DNA from 4 places in the Shewanella sp. ECSMB14101 genome. Region 1 is predicted to be linked to each of the others. Evidence: predicted binding sites of a transcription regulator. Region 1 holds the regulator's gene; each other region holds the start of a gene.
What was found. The regulator FliA, encoded in region 1, starts transcription of late flagellar genes. The targets are predictions, from matches to a motif close to CTAAAGNTNNNNNNNNNNNNGCCGATA.
Positions count from the first base shown of each region.

Region 1 (3,110 bases):
GGTGGTAAGGGTGGCGTGGGTAAAACCAGCGTTTCGATCAATACCGCGGTCTCCCTGGCTGAGAAGGGCAAGCGCGTGCTTGTACTTGATGCTGACCTAGGTTTAGCGAACGTCGACGTCATGTTGGGGCTCAGAGCTGAACGCAATCTCTCCCACGTATTATCGGGCGATGCAGACCTTGACGAGATTATCGTTCGTGGTCCTAAGGGAATTGGTATTATTCCTGCCACCTCAGGCACTCAGGCTATGGTCGAATTAACACCAGCGCAGCACGCGGGTCTTATTCGTGCCTTTAGTGAGATGAGAACTCAGTTTGATATTCTTGTCGTCGATACGGCTGCCGGGATCTCAGATATGGTGCTAAGCTTTTCTCGCGCCTCACAAGATGTCCTGGTGGTTGTGTGTGATGAGCCTACCTCAATTACCGATGCCTATGCTTTAATTAAGATTCTTAGCCGCGAGCATGGTGTATTCAGATTTAAGATTGTGGCCAATATGGTCAGAAGTTTACGAGAAGGAATGGAGTTATTTGCTAAACTTAGCAAAGTAACCGACCGTTTTCTCGACGTGGCGTTGGAGCTGGTTGCGACAATCCCCTTCGATGAAAACCTTCGCAAATCAGTTCGTAAACAAAAATTGATTGTCGAGGCATTTCCTAAGTCGCCGGCATCAATTGCTTACCATGGTTTAGCTAACAAGATTATTAGCTGGCCAGTGCCGCAACAGCCCGGCGGACACCTAGAGTTCTTTGTGGAAAGATTAGTTCAACGCCCAGAATATCAAGAGGATCGTACGAGTGAGTAAAGCCGCTGCGTATACTTGTTTAGATAACAAAGCTTCTATTGTCGAACAGTATGCACCGTTGGTTAAAAGGATTGCTCACCATTTACTTGCTCGTCTGCCCGCTTCGGTGCAATTGGATGATCTTATACAAGCAGGTATGATGGGCCTGCTTGAGGCCTCAACCAAGTTCGACGGCAGCAAGGGCGCCAAGTTTGAAACCTTTGCTGGTATTCGTATCCGTGGCTCCATGTTGGATGAGATTCGTCGTGGTGACTGGGTGCCCAGGTCAGTACATCGTAATCAAAGACGTGTTGCCCAGGTGATAGATGAGCTAGAACAAGAGCTTGGGCGAGATGCAAAAGACAATGAAATTGCAGATCGACTTGATATGACGCTCGATGAGTACCATCATATTCTTAATGATGTTTCTGTCGGGAAAGTAGTTGGAATTGAAGATCTTGGTGTATCGGTCGATGTAGTAAGAGACGAAGACGATCATCAAGACGATGCTTTTGAAGCACTGGCAGAGTCACAGTTTCATGAGGCCCTTGTGGAGGCGATTAAGTTACTGCCAGAAAGAGATGGATTAGTTTTGTCGTTATATTATGACGAAGCATTAAATTTAAAAGAGATCGGTGCCGTACTTGATGTCAGCGAATCCAGAGTTAGCCAGATTCATAGCCAGGCGATGCTCAGACTCAAAGCGAAACTCAAGCATTGGACCAAAATATAACGATTACATGAGCAATATAAAAACAGCTCCGCGGAGGAAACCTTGGACAAGAATATGAAGATTCTCGTTGTTGACGACTTCTCAACAATGAGACGCATCATCAAGAACTTGTTGAGAGACTTGGGTTTTAATAACACTCAGGAAGCAGATGACGGTTCGACAGCCCTGCCTATGTTGCAAAAGGGTGATTTTGACTTTGTCGTAACCGATTGGAACATGCCAGGTATGCAGGGGATCGACCTGTTAAAGGCTATCCGTGCTGATGACGACCTGAAACACATTCCAGTGTTAATGGTCACTGCGGAAGCAAAAAGGGAACAGATCATTGCGGCGGCTCAGGCTGGTGTGAATGGCTATGTAGTTAAACCTTTTACTGCGGCGACATTGAAAGAGAAGTTAGACAAAATTTTCGAACGACTCGGTTAATCAAGGTTGGGCTATGCAGGCAGATACTTCAGGGCTGATCAATCTAGCACAGGCTAAGGAGCTTGTGGACTTGCTAGAAGCTGGTCAACAAGAGCAGGCCGACGAACTCATACGTGATATCGCCAGCCCGATTCAGAAAGAGCTGTTTGATGAGGTAGGTCGTCTTACCCGTCAGCTTCACAGTGCCATTGTGGACTTTCAAGTGGATGGTCGTCTCATTGAGCTGGCGAACAGTGAAATCCCCGATGCAAAAGAGCGCCTCAATTATGTCATTGATATGACAGAGCAGGCCGCTAATAAAACCATGGACGCCGTTGAAGAGTCTCTGCCACTTGCAGATGCCCTCACCATGAATGTTCAGTCGGTGAAACCCTCATGGGATCGCTTGATGAGACGTGATATTGAGCTGCATGAATTTAAGGCGCTTTGTCACGATGTTCAGCAGTTTATCGAGCGAAGCGAATCGGATTCTAATCGGTTAAAAGAGTTACTCAATAACATCCTGCTTGCCCAAGATTTCCAAGATCTGACCGGACAGATGATCCGTCGGGTCATTGAGTTGGTGCGAGAGGTAGAGAGCAACTTGGTCTCTATGTTAACCGTGTTTGGCGAACAGCCAGCAACGGACAAGCCTCGTGCGTCAGAGAAGTGTGTCGAAGCAGAAGGTCCTATTATGAACGCTGATCAGCGTGATGATGTCGTGACAGGGCAAGATGAAGTCGATGACTTGCTTTCGAGTCTAGGTTTCTAAGTAGGAGTCATATGAATGTCCTTTGATGTTGATGAAGAGATACTGCAGGACTTTTTGATTGAAGCGGGTGAGATTCTTGAGCTTCTCTCTGAACAGTTGGTGGCGTTAGAAAATAATCCTGACGATACCGAACTACTCAATGCCATTTTCCGCGGATTCCATACCGTAAAGGGCGGGGCAGGCTTCCTTAGTTTGACGCCCATGGTAGACGTCTGCCATGAAGCGGAAAATACCTTCGATCTGCTGCGCACCGGTAAGCGCAGTGTTTCTGCCGAGCTGATGGATATCATTCTTCAGGCGGTAGACTCCATCAACTCAATGTTTGCCGAAACCCAAGCGGGTGTTGAGCAGAGCCCTGCCGATGACGTCTTGTTGGCTAACTTAAAGTTATTAAGTTCAGGTGAATTATTGCCTTCA
Region 1 is NZ_JSFF01000034.1:11,144-14,253, reverse strand. It holds gene NY07_RS17615 (MinD/ParA family protein) at 1-804, shown strand, start outside; gene NY07_RS17610 (RNA polymerase sigma factor FliA) at 797-1,516, shown strand; gene cheY (chemotaxis response regulator CheY) at 1,559-1,942, shown strand; gene NY07_RS17600 (protein phosphatase CheZ) at 1,956-2,693, shown strand; gene NY07_RS17595 (chemotaxis protein CheA) at 2,709-3,110, shown strand, end outside.

Region 2 (3,110 bases), on a different contig from region 1:
GCTTAATGCCACAGTGCCATCAGTGGAGAAGCTATTGGGATCTAAGGCCACTTTTTCTTCGCCAGCCTTGTTTTTCACATAAAGCACAGACTGCGCTTGTAAACCGTCGTTGCGGTAATAGAAGGTGTTATCGCCACGCTCGATGGGTGCCGTCACTTTCTCGAAGTTCCACAGCTCTGTAATACGATCGACAATCGCCTGCTTATTTTCCAACTGCGCTAGAAAATCATGTCCTGCCTGCTGCTGTTGCTTGACCCAGCTGTGAGTCGCTTCACTTTCTTCCTCTAGGTAACGGTATGGATCAGCGACCTCTACCCCATGCAAAGTCTCGACAACCCCTTGAGGCTGAGTAGCAAGCTGTGCCGATGTCGATTCACTGGCATGGTACTGACAGCCCATGAGTGCCAAACCTATCCCGGCAAGCAAAAGGTGTTGCTTTGATAATATCGTCTTAAGAGCCATGTGTAGCCATCCTGGATATCTCGTTATTATTAATGGTAAACCTGTGAGCAAGCGCCCAATTACGACGTACTATACAAGTAAAAAAAAACCGTGCAATGGTTACAAATAAACTAATCAGGGGCTTGCCTGAGATACTTGTTAATAAAAAAACAACATGGATGAATTATATAAATCGTGAAATTATGCAGCAATTTTGCTTAATCAAGCGTAAATAGCCAATATGTATGAATTCACCACTTTCTGGGCACTCATTTGACATTAGAAATACTAATCTTAGGCGGGAATTTTTCTAGTTTGTAGGAGCAATGGTCTGACCCTATAATTCGTCTCGTTTTCAGGAAGTGTCTACCGCGCTGGTAGATATGAAAACAAGAACTCCGATTTCCCGTGCCAGTCACGTGAATTCATCCCTGGTTCTTATGCTTGACTTCCTTCCTTCAATTTGTTGATTGCAATATATTATTTGCGGCCCACTTAAGATTAAGTGGGCTTTTTTTTGCCTTAAAATCCCACTCTCCTTAAATATCGTAATCAATGCCTGCCAAACGCCAAACGACAGAAACAACAAACCGGCCATTAAGACCGGTTTGCTAATGCATGAAACGCTTCTGGAAAAAGTTAGAGCGGTTTACTCAGACGGATCACGACACGTCGATTTCGGGCACGTTCATCTATGGTCGCATTGGAGGCCACATGACGACGCTCACCATGACCTAGAGTATGAATTCGCTCCTGTGGGATCCCTGCTGACAGGAATAGCTGCTTAACTGAATCCGCTCGTTTCTCTGATACCTTCTTATTGACCGAACGCCCACCGAAACTATCGGTATAAGCATCAATCAACACAAGTTCGACTTCAGGATCATAAGAGAGATACTCCTGAACCTTGGCGATCTGCGCTTTGGAGTAACGGGTTAACTCTTGTCCCCCAAACTCATAGGTCAGCACAGTAAAGGCAATATCTTCAAAACTATAAGGCAAAAGGTTGGCCAGACATGATTTAAACTCGGCATAACGACGGCCAAAATTGGCCGCGGATAGGCCGACTGCCACCTTACTGGAACGGTTATACCAATCGGCATAATAAAAGGTTGGCTGCATGCCGCGCTCAAGTTCATTTAACATGGACCAAGCCGCCTTTTTCGGCACTTCACCGCTAAAGTATTTTTGATAAGTCAGCTCGGTGATTGGACGAGACACCACACCCGGGCGCCAGGCAGGTGCCATGCTCATCAGCTTGGCATTAGTGACCTCATCGGGCTTCACCCACATATCCAAGCTAAAGTTCAAATCATGATCTTTACCGGCGCGACTGGTAAACACCGCCTTTCCGTATGCTGGGATCTCATGTTCGAGACGACAGATGATGGGGCTGGCGTCGCTTAAACGCCATGAGGACTGTTCCAAAGAGGCCACATAGTGACGCAACTCTGCATGTGCCGTCGCCGTAAGACTCAAGCCAATACCGAATGTCATCGCACTTAGCACTCTCAACCACATAGACAATCACTCTTATTAATTAGGTTACTTATCCCTATCGGCCTTATTTAGCTTTCCTTTAGCCTATATATTGACCAATCAAACATGACAAGCTCCCACCCGATACTTCATAATAGCCACCCACTCATCATTTTGGATATTTTAATGAGCGAAATTTGCGACGCAAACAAACTTAACCACAGATTTCGTGGTTACTTTCCCGTGGTTATTGATGTTGAAACTGCGGGCTTCAATGCCCAAACCGATGCGTTGCTGGAGATCGCCGTTACCATGTTAAAGATGGATGAGAATGGTGATCTGGTATTAGACAAGACACTGCACTACCACATCGAGCCCTTCGAAGGCGCTAACTTAGAGCCTGAAGCCCTCGCCTTTAACGGCATAGATCCAAGCAATCCACTGCGAGGCGCCGTGAGTGAGAAAGAGGCCTTTTTGGAGATCTTTAAAGAGGTCAAAAAGCATCAAAAAGCCTCTGATTGTCATCGCAGCATCATAGTGGCCCACAACGCCTCCTTCGACCATGGTTTCGTGACCAAGGCGATAGAACGTAATGGCCTCAAACGCACGCCGTTTCATCCCTTCGCGACATTCGATACTGCGGCTTTGTCGGGTCTGGCTCTGGGGCATACAGTGCTAGCTAAGGCCTGCGAAATTGCCGGCATCCCATTCGATAATAAAGAGGCACACTCAGCCCTCTACGATACCGAGCGCACCGCCGAGCTGTTTTGCCATATTGTGAACAAATGGAAAGCTTTAGGCGGATGGCCACTTAGCTCTGATAATGCCGACGATTCAATGGAAGAACAGAGCGAAAGCCAAGATAGCAGTTCAAGTTAGCGCGATGAGCAAATCCAGTTAATGCACTCTAGATCTAGATAGTGTCACTTTAACGGTTTACCTCATCACAACATCAAAGGGGATGCAGCGCAATAGCACCGCTATCCCCTTTTTAACAATGAAACGATATTAAAGCACCGTTTACAACCCAGTGTATTGATTTAATTTTAGCGTATTAATTAGCGCAAAAATCTCTTCTAACTCTTTAAACAATTGTTCAATATCTTCTTGAAAGCTTAACTCTTTTTGGATATCTAGTTTAGATTGGAAATAATCATGACTACTCGCTATTTTAAGCAGTAACTTCCCGT
Region 2 is NZ_JSFF01000019.1:7,224-10,333, forward strand. It holds gene NY07_RS13955 (prolyl oligopeptidase family serine peptidase) at 1-462, opposite strand, end outside; gene NY07_RS13960 (flagellar protein MotY) at 1,081-1,938, opposite strand; gene rnt (ribonuclease T) at 2,107-2,799, shown strand; gene NY07_RS13970 (DUF3137 domain-containing protein) at 2,941-3,110, opposite strand, start outside.
Region 2: NY07_RS13960 (flagellar protein MotY) is a predicted target of FliA. The motif match lies at 1,998-2,024, and genes of this name have one in related genera.

Region 3 (3,110 bases), on a different contig from region 1:
CGGCAGTGATTCATTTGACCCAGCAGCTGGCTAATGAGCTAGTGCGTCAAAACGATCAGCTGACGCCTAAGCAGCCCCTGTTGGTTGCGACACCTGTATTATTGGACAACCTCAAGACAACCAATGCACTGGGGTTACAGATACAGCAGGGATTGATTGCGGCCATGCACGACCATCAGTTTAATCTGGTGGATATTAACGTAGGTGAGAACCTGCGGGTGACTGAGCAGGGAGAGCTTATCTTGACCCGTGATTGGCGTCAGCTGCCGACGGATCTGCCCGTAGAGCATGTATTGGCCTCGACCATGAGCCTTAACCCCAATGGGGTGGTGATTAATAGTCGCATAGTGAATGTGACCAATAATCGCGTTGTTTCTGTGGCAGGGGCGAGTGTGGGTCAGTCAGAGCTGGCAGATTATCTTAGCCTGTCAGAAAAGGTGACTTCCCAAGGTGGTGTGCTTTTTCGTTACAGCGCCGAAGGGCAGGCTGATGTGCAGATTAAGGGGGTTAACCAATGAGAATCATGATAGTGGCATTGCTGCTTATGCTAGGTGGATGTGCCTCTCAAGATAGATATATCCAATGGGAAACCCAGGCGCCGGAGAGTTTTCCTAAATTAACCGCTATTGGTTATGCGCCGCTGGCGACCCAGCCAGCAAAAGAGGCCTCTCAACGGGTATTGATGGCAATGCAGGCGTCTAAGATAGCTGCCTACCGAGAGCTGGCCGAGCAGGTGTATGGCCAGCAGTTGTCAGCCTCGAGCAATGTAAAAGATTGGATGTTATCCGATGACAATATTCAGGCCTCGGTGAGCGGCGTCATTCGCGGCGCGAAGGTAGTGAAGAGTTATCCGGCCGGCGATCATTATGTCACTGAGCTTGAGCTTGATTTTCAGCAGGTTTGGGCCTTATACCAACAGCAGAATCGGCCGCAAACAGTGAAGGAAGTGACCTATTTTTAAGTGCGATAGGGAACTGAATTAGTCAACTACATCAGCCAAATAAAAAAGCCTCTTTAAAGAGGCTTTTTTATGTCTTCAGATTTACTATGAGCCGTGACTTTTTGGAAACCTGGCTTCAGAGCAATAACTAGGCTTTCAGGTTATTGCCAAGCGTCGAGATGGTCGAGGTCTTTCCCTTACCATCATAGGTCAGGCTGTTGGCGTTGCGACTTGCCTGTAGGGCCTGTGAGAATCGGTTGACACTGGCCATGCTGTGTTCGATAAGCGCGGCATTTTGCTCATTAAGCTGTTTACATTCGGCCAATGCCTGCTTGGCGTCGTCAACTAACGCAATAAGCGCAGGCTCTTGAGTGAGCCTGCCTAGTTCAGGATGCGCAGCTAATTCGATATCACCTAGTTTGATCTCATTTAACAACTCGGCTTTTTCATTAGCCAGACGCAACAGTTGATCGGCATCTTGCGCGATCAAGGCAGCTTTCTCTGACTCAATGGTTTGCTTCAAGTTGTCTAGCAATTTGTGTTGATTGGCGATGATATCGGTTATCTGCGTCATAACGTCTTAGTTAAGATCCTGGAGTTCCTTTTCAAACTGGGCAATATTGCTGGCCAGTTTATCGGCATCTATTTTATAGCGCCCCTCAGCGATGGCGGCTTTGATCTGCTCAACCTTTTTGATATCGATTTCAGGAATATCGTTTAATTTGGCCTGTGCACTCTGGAGCTGCTGCGCCTGAGAGGTGATAGAGACAGAGTCACCCTTTATTGTATTTGATTGAGTGCTAGCAGTCGTTGCTGAGTCTTTGCCCAGTGACGCTTTGCTTGAATTGGCGCTGCCAATTCGACTGTTAGTATTTGTATTTACGTGTTTTATATCTATAGGCATTTTGGGGTCCAACTTACATAAATGAGATCAACATACTTGTCTATCGGCACTCATGGTCAAAGCTTTAGCAATAAGTTTCAAAAAACAGTATAAATTTTTGCGTGTTAAAGGTCATCAAGATCACATCCTGACTTCCACTTCACCAATGCCTATAACGTGTGCATCAACGCTCTTGTGTGAGCGGCTGTTGCGTACTTGAATCCTGTCACCAAGGTTACCATCATTTAGCGCTTCGCCGTTGGTTTTTATCTCGAAATTTTCTGAACGCGCAAAAATTGCCACGCTATCGCCTTTGCAGACGAAACAGAGATTACTGCTAAAAAGAGGCTGGTTGATGGGGATTCTGCGTTTAACTCGGGTCCCGGCAACGCTTGCTGGATCATCAAATTGTTGGCCTCTGAGTTGGCTCTGCTCAACATAGTCGAGGCGGATCTGATCGGCTTCGATGAGCTCGCCCGGTCCCAATGTCTGGTTGGCGACAACCACGGGAAAAAGAATTTCGACCCGAACCGAAATGAATATCTGCCAGGGATAATCGAGCTCCGGGCTGCTGCAACTGATCTTGACAGTGTTGTTTTTACTGATGGCGCGATCGCTGGCAATCTCGGCCTTAGGCATACCCAGGCAGGCTGGCGGTGATAGCCTGGTGTCCAAGCTTTGTGGCGTGATGATCAGCTTGGCATCCTTGGGTAAGGTGATTTTTTCTTGCACCACTTCTGTTGCTAATCTTGCTATGGTCGAGACGGAGGGTACGCTGGCTGGCTCCGCTGCCATTGTCGGCAGAGAGGTGAGTAACAAAAACAGAAAATATGCAAAATTTACTTTCATATTGAATTGACTAGCTTGATTAGCCAGATTACACCTATACTTCGTTTGAAGGCTCAGACTTTGCCATTTTTTGTGAGAAATTAGAGTCATAAATTTGACAAAGTAGAGGTCTGGTTGTCATATAACTAGATAAAGCAATTACTATGCCTATACTCATACTTATCATGGGAACGGCTTCGCATTCACCCGACAACAGGGCAAAGGCATTATGTCGAGTATTCTTGAATCAGTTAATAAACGCACCCAACTTGTAGGACAAAATCGCTTAGAGCTGCTGCTGTTTAAGTTAAATGGGCGGCAAAGGTTTGGCATTAACGTATTTAAGGTGAAAGAAGTACTGCAGTGCCCGCCGTTAACCGCACTACCTAAGTTGAATCCTTTTGTGAGAGGCGTGGCCCATATACGTGGGCAAACCATTTCTGTGATTGATCTTAGCGC
Region 3 is NZ_JSFF01000005.1:13,409-16,518, reverse strand. It holds gene NY07_RS06165 (FlgO family outer membrane protein) at 1-518, shown strand, start outside; gene NY07_RS06160 (LPP20 family lipoprotein) at 515-961, shown strand; gene NY07_RS06155 (flagella synthesis protein FlgN) at 1,089-1,514, opposite strand; gene flgM (flagellar biosynthesis anti-sigma factor FlgM) at 1,521-1,844, opposite strand; gene flgA (flagellar basal body P-ring formation chaperone FlgA) at 1,965-2,672, opposite strand; gene NY07_RS06140 (chemotaxis protein CheV) at 2,881-3,110, shown strand, end outside.
Region 3: flgM (flagellar biosynthesis anti-sigma factor FlgM) is a predicted target of FliA. The motif match lies at 1,886-1,912, and genes of this name have one in related genera.

Region 4 (3,110 bases), on a different contig from region 1:
GGCAACGCTAAGAGAACGTGGACTGGAACAGGATGAGCTGCAATTGGTCTATTCACAGCTGAATTCTTATCTTAAAGTGACTACAAGAGGACTTACCTTAGCTAAGATACCGCCTTCAATGGCTATTGAGGGGATTACACGTGAGGTGAAGGGTTCTACCTATGAAGATATGGGAGTGATTCGACTTTAAGCTGTCTTTGAGGTGTTTATCGGCTTCCAGCCATCGCAAAGTAGGCTGAGTTTGGTGTTTTGGGGTTCATAGGGGGTCAGTCTGATGATCTCCCCAGCCCTAAAACAGATGGTTTCGCCTTCGATAACAGTGAGTCGGTCACAGTTTTGGCAACTGACCGACAGTGGTTTACTCTTACTTCCCGAACCAAAAAACGAATTACTCACCAGTTAATCTCCGTGGTCAAGCTTAACGCCAATTCTCTGGCGCTATTCCATATGTTGCTAATGTAATCAAGTTTAGCCTATAAATCTAGCGCTATCTAGACTAATGTCTAATCCTTAATGGGTAATGGCTGAAGATGCACCATATTGAGTCTTTATCAGACTGCTTGGACCATTTTCGGGTACTGAAAGTATATATAAATGGTTATATTCATTCTCTTTTAATTGCGGGATTTTGGGTCCTTTGAGTGCATCTATGATTGGTGCCAGGGTATTTGAGTGACCCGCGATAATCACATTGCCCTCCTCTTGGTTCACCCGTTCGACAATTGCCTTTATGTGCGCCGCTAGATCCGGTCCGGCATTGACTATGGTTACAGGGAGTTGACGGGCGCTGATAATCGGCGCCAGTGTTTCTTGGGTACGCCGATACTGAGTTGCTATAGCCAGGCTTAGCGGGGTGTTAGCTAAGGTCTCTATTAGCGCCTGAGCCCTAATTTTACCCTGTTCTGTCAGTGATGGATCTCGTCCGTTAGTCGCCTTTTCGGCGTGACGAACTAAAATGACGGTTTTCCCCTCACTCCCTTGATTTGCCTCAGCTAAAGGCTGGTAGAGTAAAAGTGAGATGAGGGCATAGCTTAACAGTTTTAACATGGGTAACCTCAGGCATCTAGTGCTGGTTTGTTAGGATAAACCATTTATTGGTCGATGCCGATGTAAGATTACATGATCAATTTGTCTAAAGTTGGCTATAAAATGGTCGATAATAGAGGTTGAGGGTGAATTTAATTTCTTGAGAGAGGCGATTATGGAGATTCAAAATCACGGCGGAGCCGTATCAGCGGCGGCGCGAAATAAAACAGATTCGACAACGAATCATGGTCAGCAAGTCTCCGAAGTGGCCAAGAACAAGACGGCATTGGCAGCCAGTAAGCAGTTGATGAATGCGGCTATCTTATCGGCGCAGCAGGAGGTCAACCTCAGTGCTGGTAATGAACCTATGCAGCTGCTGTACAAAGCGGCTATCGAAGCCATTAATGAGGAGTTAGCGCCGACCATGGGTGAACATGCCATCGAAACGGCAGTTGCTCAAGGGGTCGATACATCGCCAGAAGCGACAGCCGATCGCATCGTCAGCTTTGCAACCCAGTTTTTTGCTATTCATCAGGAGCAAAACCGAGGCCTCTCCTTCGATGAGCAACTTAACTCCTTTATGGATATTATCGGTGGTGCTATCGATCAAGGTTTCGACGAGGCCAAGGATATTTTATCCGGCCTTAAAGTCTTGGAAGGAGATATTGCCGATGGTGTCGATAAGACCTATAGCTTAGTGCAGGAAGGTCTGCAGGCTTTTAGAGACAGTTTTAATGATGATACGGCGCAAGAATAGTGCTTGCTTACATTCCAATATCATTGATTAAACCCCTTAGACTAAGGGGTTTTTTGTTGTCTTGACTCTAGCTAAAAATCTATCAATGATGGGGCTAACAGTATCCATAAGGCCGATAGAGGTAGTGAGATGTGGGGAGAGGCGAAGGTAGTAGAGCGAATAGACTGGAGTGATCAATTATTTACCCTGAAGTTGTCGGCCGATATTGGTGACTTTATTGCCGGGCAATTTATTAAACTATCGCTACATATCGACGACAAACGTGTCGCCCGGGCTTATTCACTGGTCAATGCCCCGCATGAGTCCCTGTTGGAGGTTCTGGCGGTTAGCGTCGATGATGGGCTCTTGTCTCCCAAGCTGCAGGCCCTTAACTCAGGGGATAGCGTTGACATCTCTACTAAAGCGGCTGGGTTTATGACCCTGGATGAACTGCCAAAACAGGGTAAGCACTTATGGCTGTTTGCCACAGGCACAGCCGTTGGTCCCTTTATTTCCATGATGAGAACTGCTGAGCCGTGGCAGAGATTTGAGCGTGTGATCTTAGTCTATGGCGTAAGATATCAAGAAGATCTCGCTTATTACCAAGAGCTTAAGGCATTCGAGGCTCAGTATCCCGGCCTGTTCTCCTTGGTTACTTCTGTGACGCGTGAGCCAGTGGAAGGGGCGATCAGCTGCCGCATCACTCAAGGGGTCGAGAGTGGCCTTATTGAGCAGCGAGTCGGCTTGTCACTCAATCCGCAAGATTCACAGGTGATGATTTGCGGTCATCCAGAGATGATTAAAGAGTTAAACACCTTATTACAGTCCCGCGGATTGGCGAAAAACCTGCGCCGGGCGCCAGGGCAGATAACCGTTGAAAAATATTGGTAGAGGATTCGAGATGCAACTATTGTTTTCTGAGGCGTCACCCTATGCGAGAACGGTTCGGGTGGTGATTGCGCAATTTGCGGTGGCGGGTATAGAACAAGTTAGTGTTAATCCGCTTGAAAATGGCGAACTGCTGCTTAATGCCAACCCTTTGGCTAAGATCCCTTGCCTCATGTTAAACGATGGCGGCGCCCTGTATGACAGCGAGGTGATCCTGCGCTACCTGGATCATGAATACTGTGGTGGTGAGCTGTTTGGTCAGCCTGGGGACTCTTGGTATGGCGAGACGCAATACTCGCTGATTAAGGGCTTACTCGACAGCGCGGTGGCGTTAAGACAGGAGCAGATGCGTGATGATGAGGGACTGCGCAGCCCCTTTTGGACCGCGAGATTTGAGCAAGCTCTGTTGAGGGGGTTAGCGCAGATCGAACAGATGGGAATTTCGGGTCACAGTCAGCTT
Region 4 is NZ_JSFF01000002.1:215,562-218,671, forward strand. It holds gene NY07_RS03360 (hypothetical protein) at 1-190, shown strand, start outside; gene NY07_RS19135 (hypothetical protein) at 187-396, opposite strand; gene NY07_RS03365 (histidine phosphatase family protein) at 511-1,047, opposite strand; gene NY07_RS03370 (DUF5610 domain-containing protein) at 1,202-1,783, shown strand; gene NY07_RS03375 (ferredoxin--NADP reductase) at 1,913-2,653, shown strand; gene NY07_RS03380 (glutathione S-transferase N-terminal domain-containing protein) at 2,664-3,110, shown strand, end outside.
Region 4: NY07_RS03370 (DUF5610 domain-containing protein) is a predicted target of FliA. The motif match lies at 1,133-1,159, and genes of this name have one in related genera.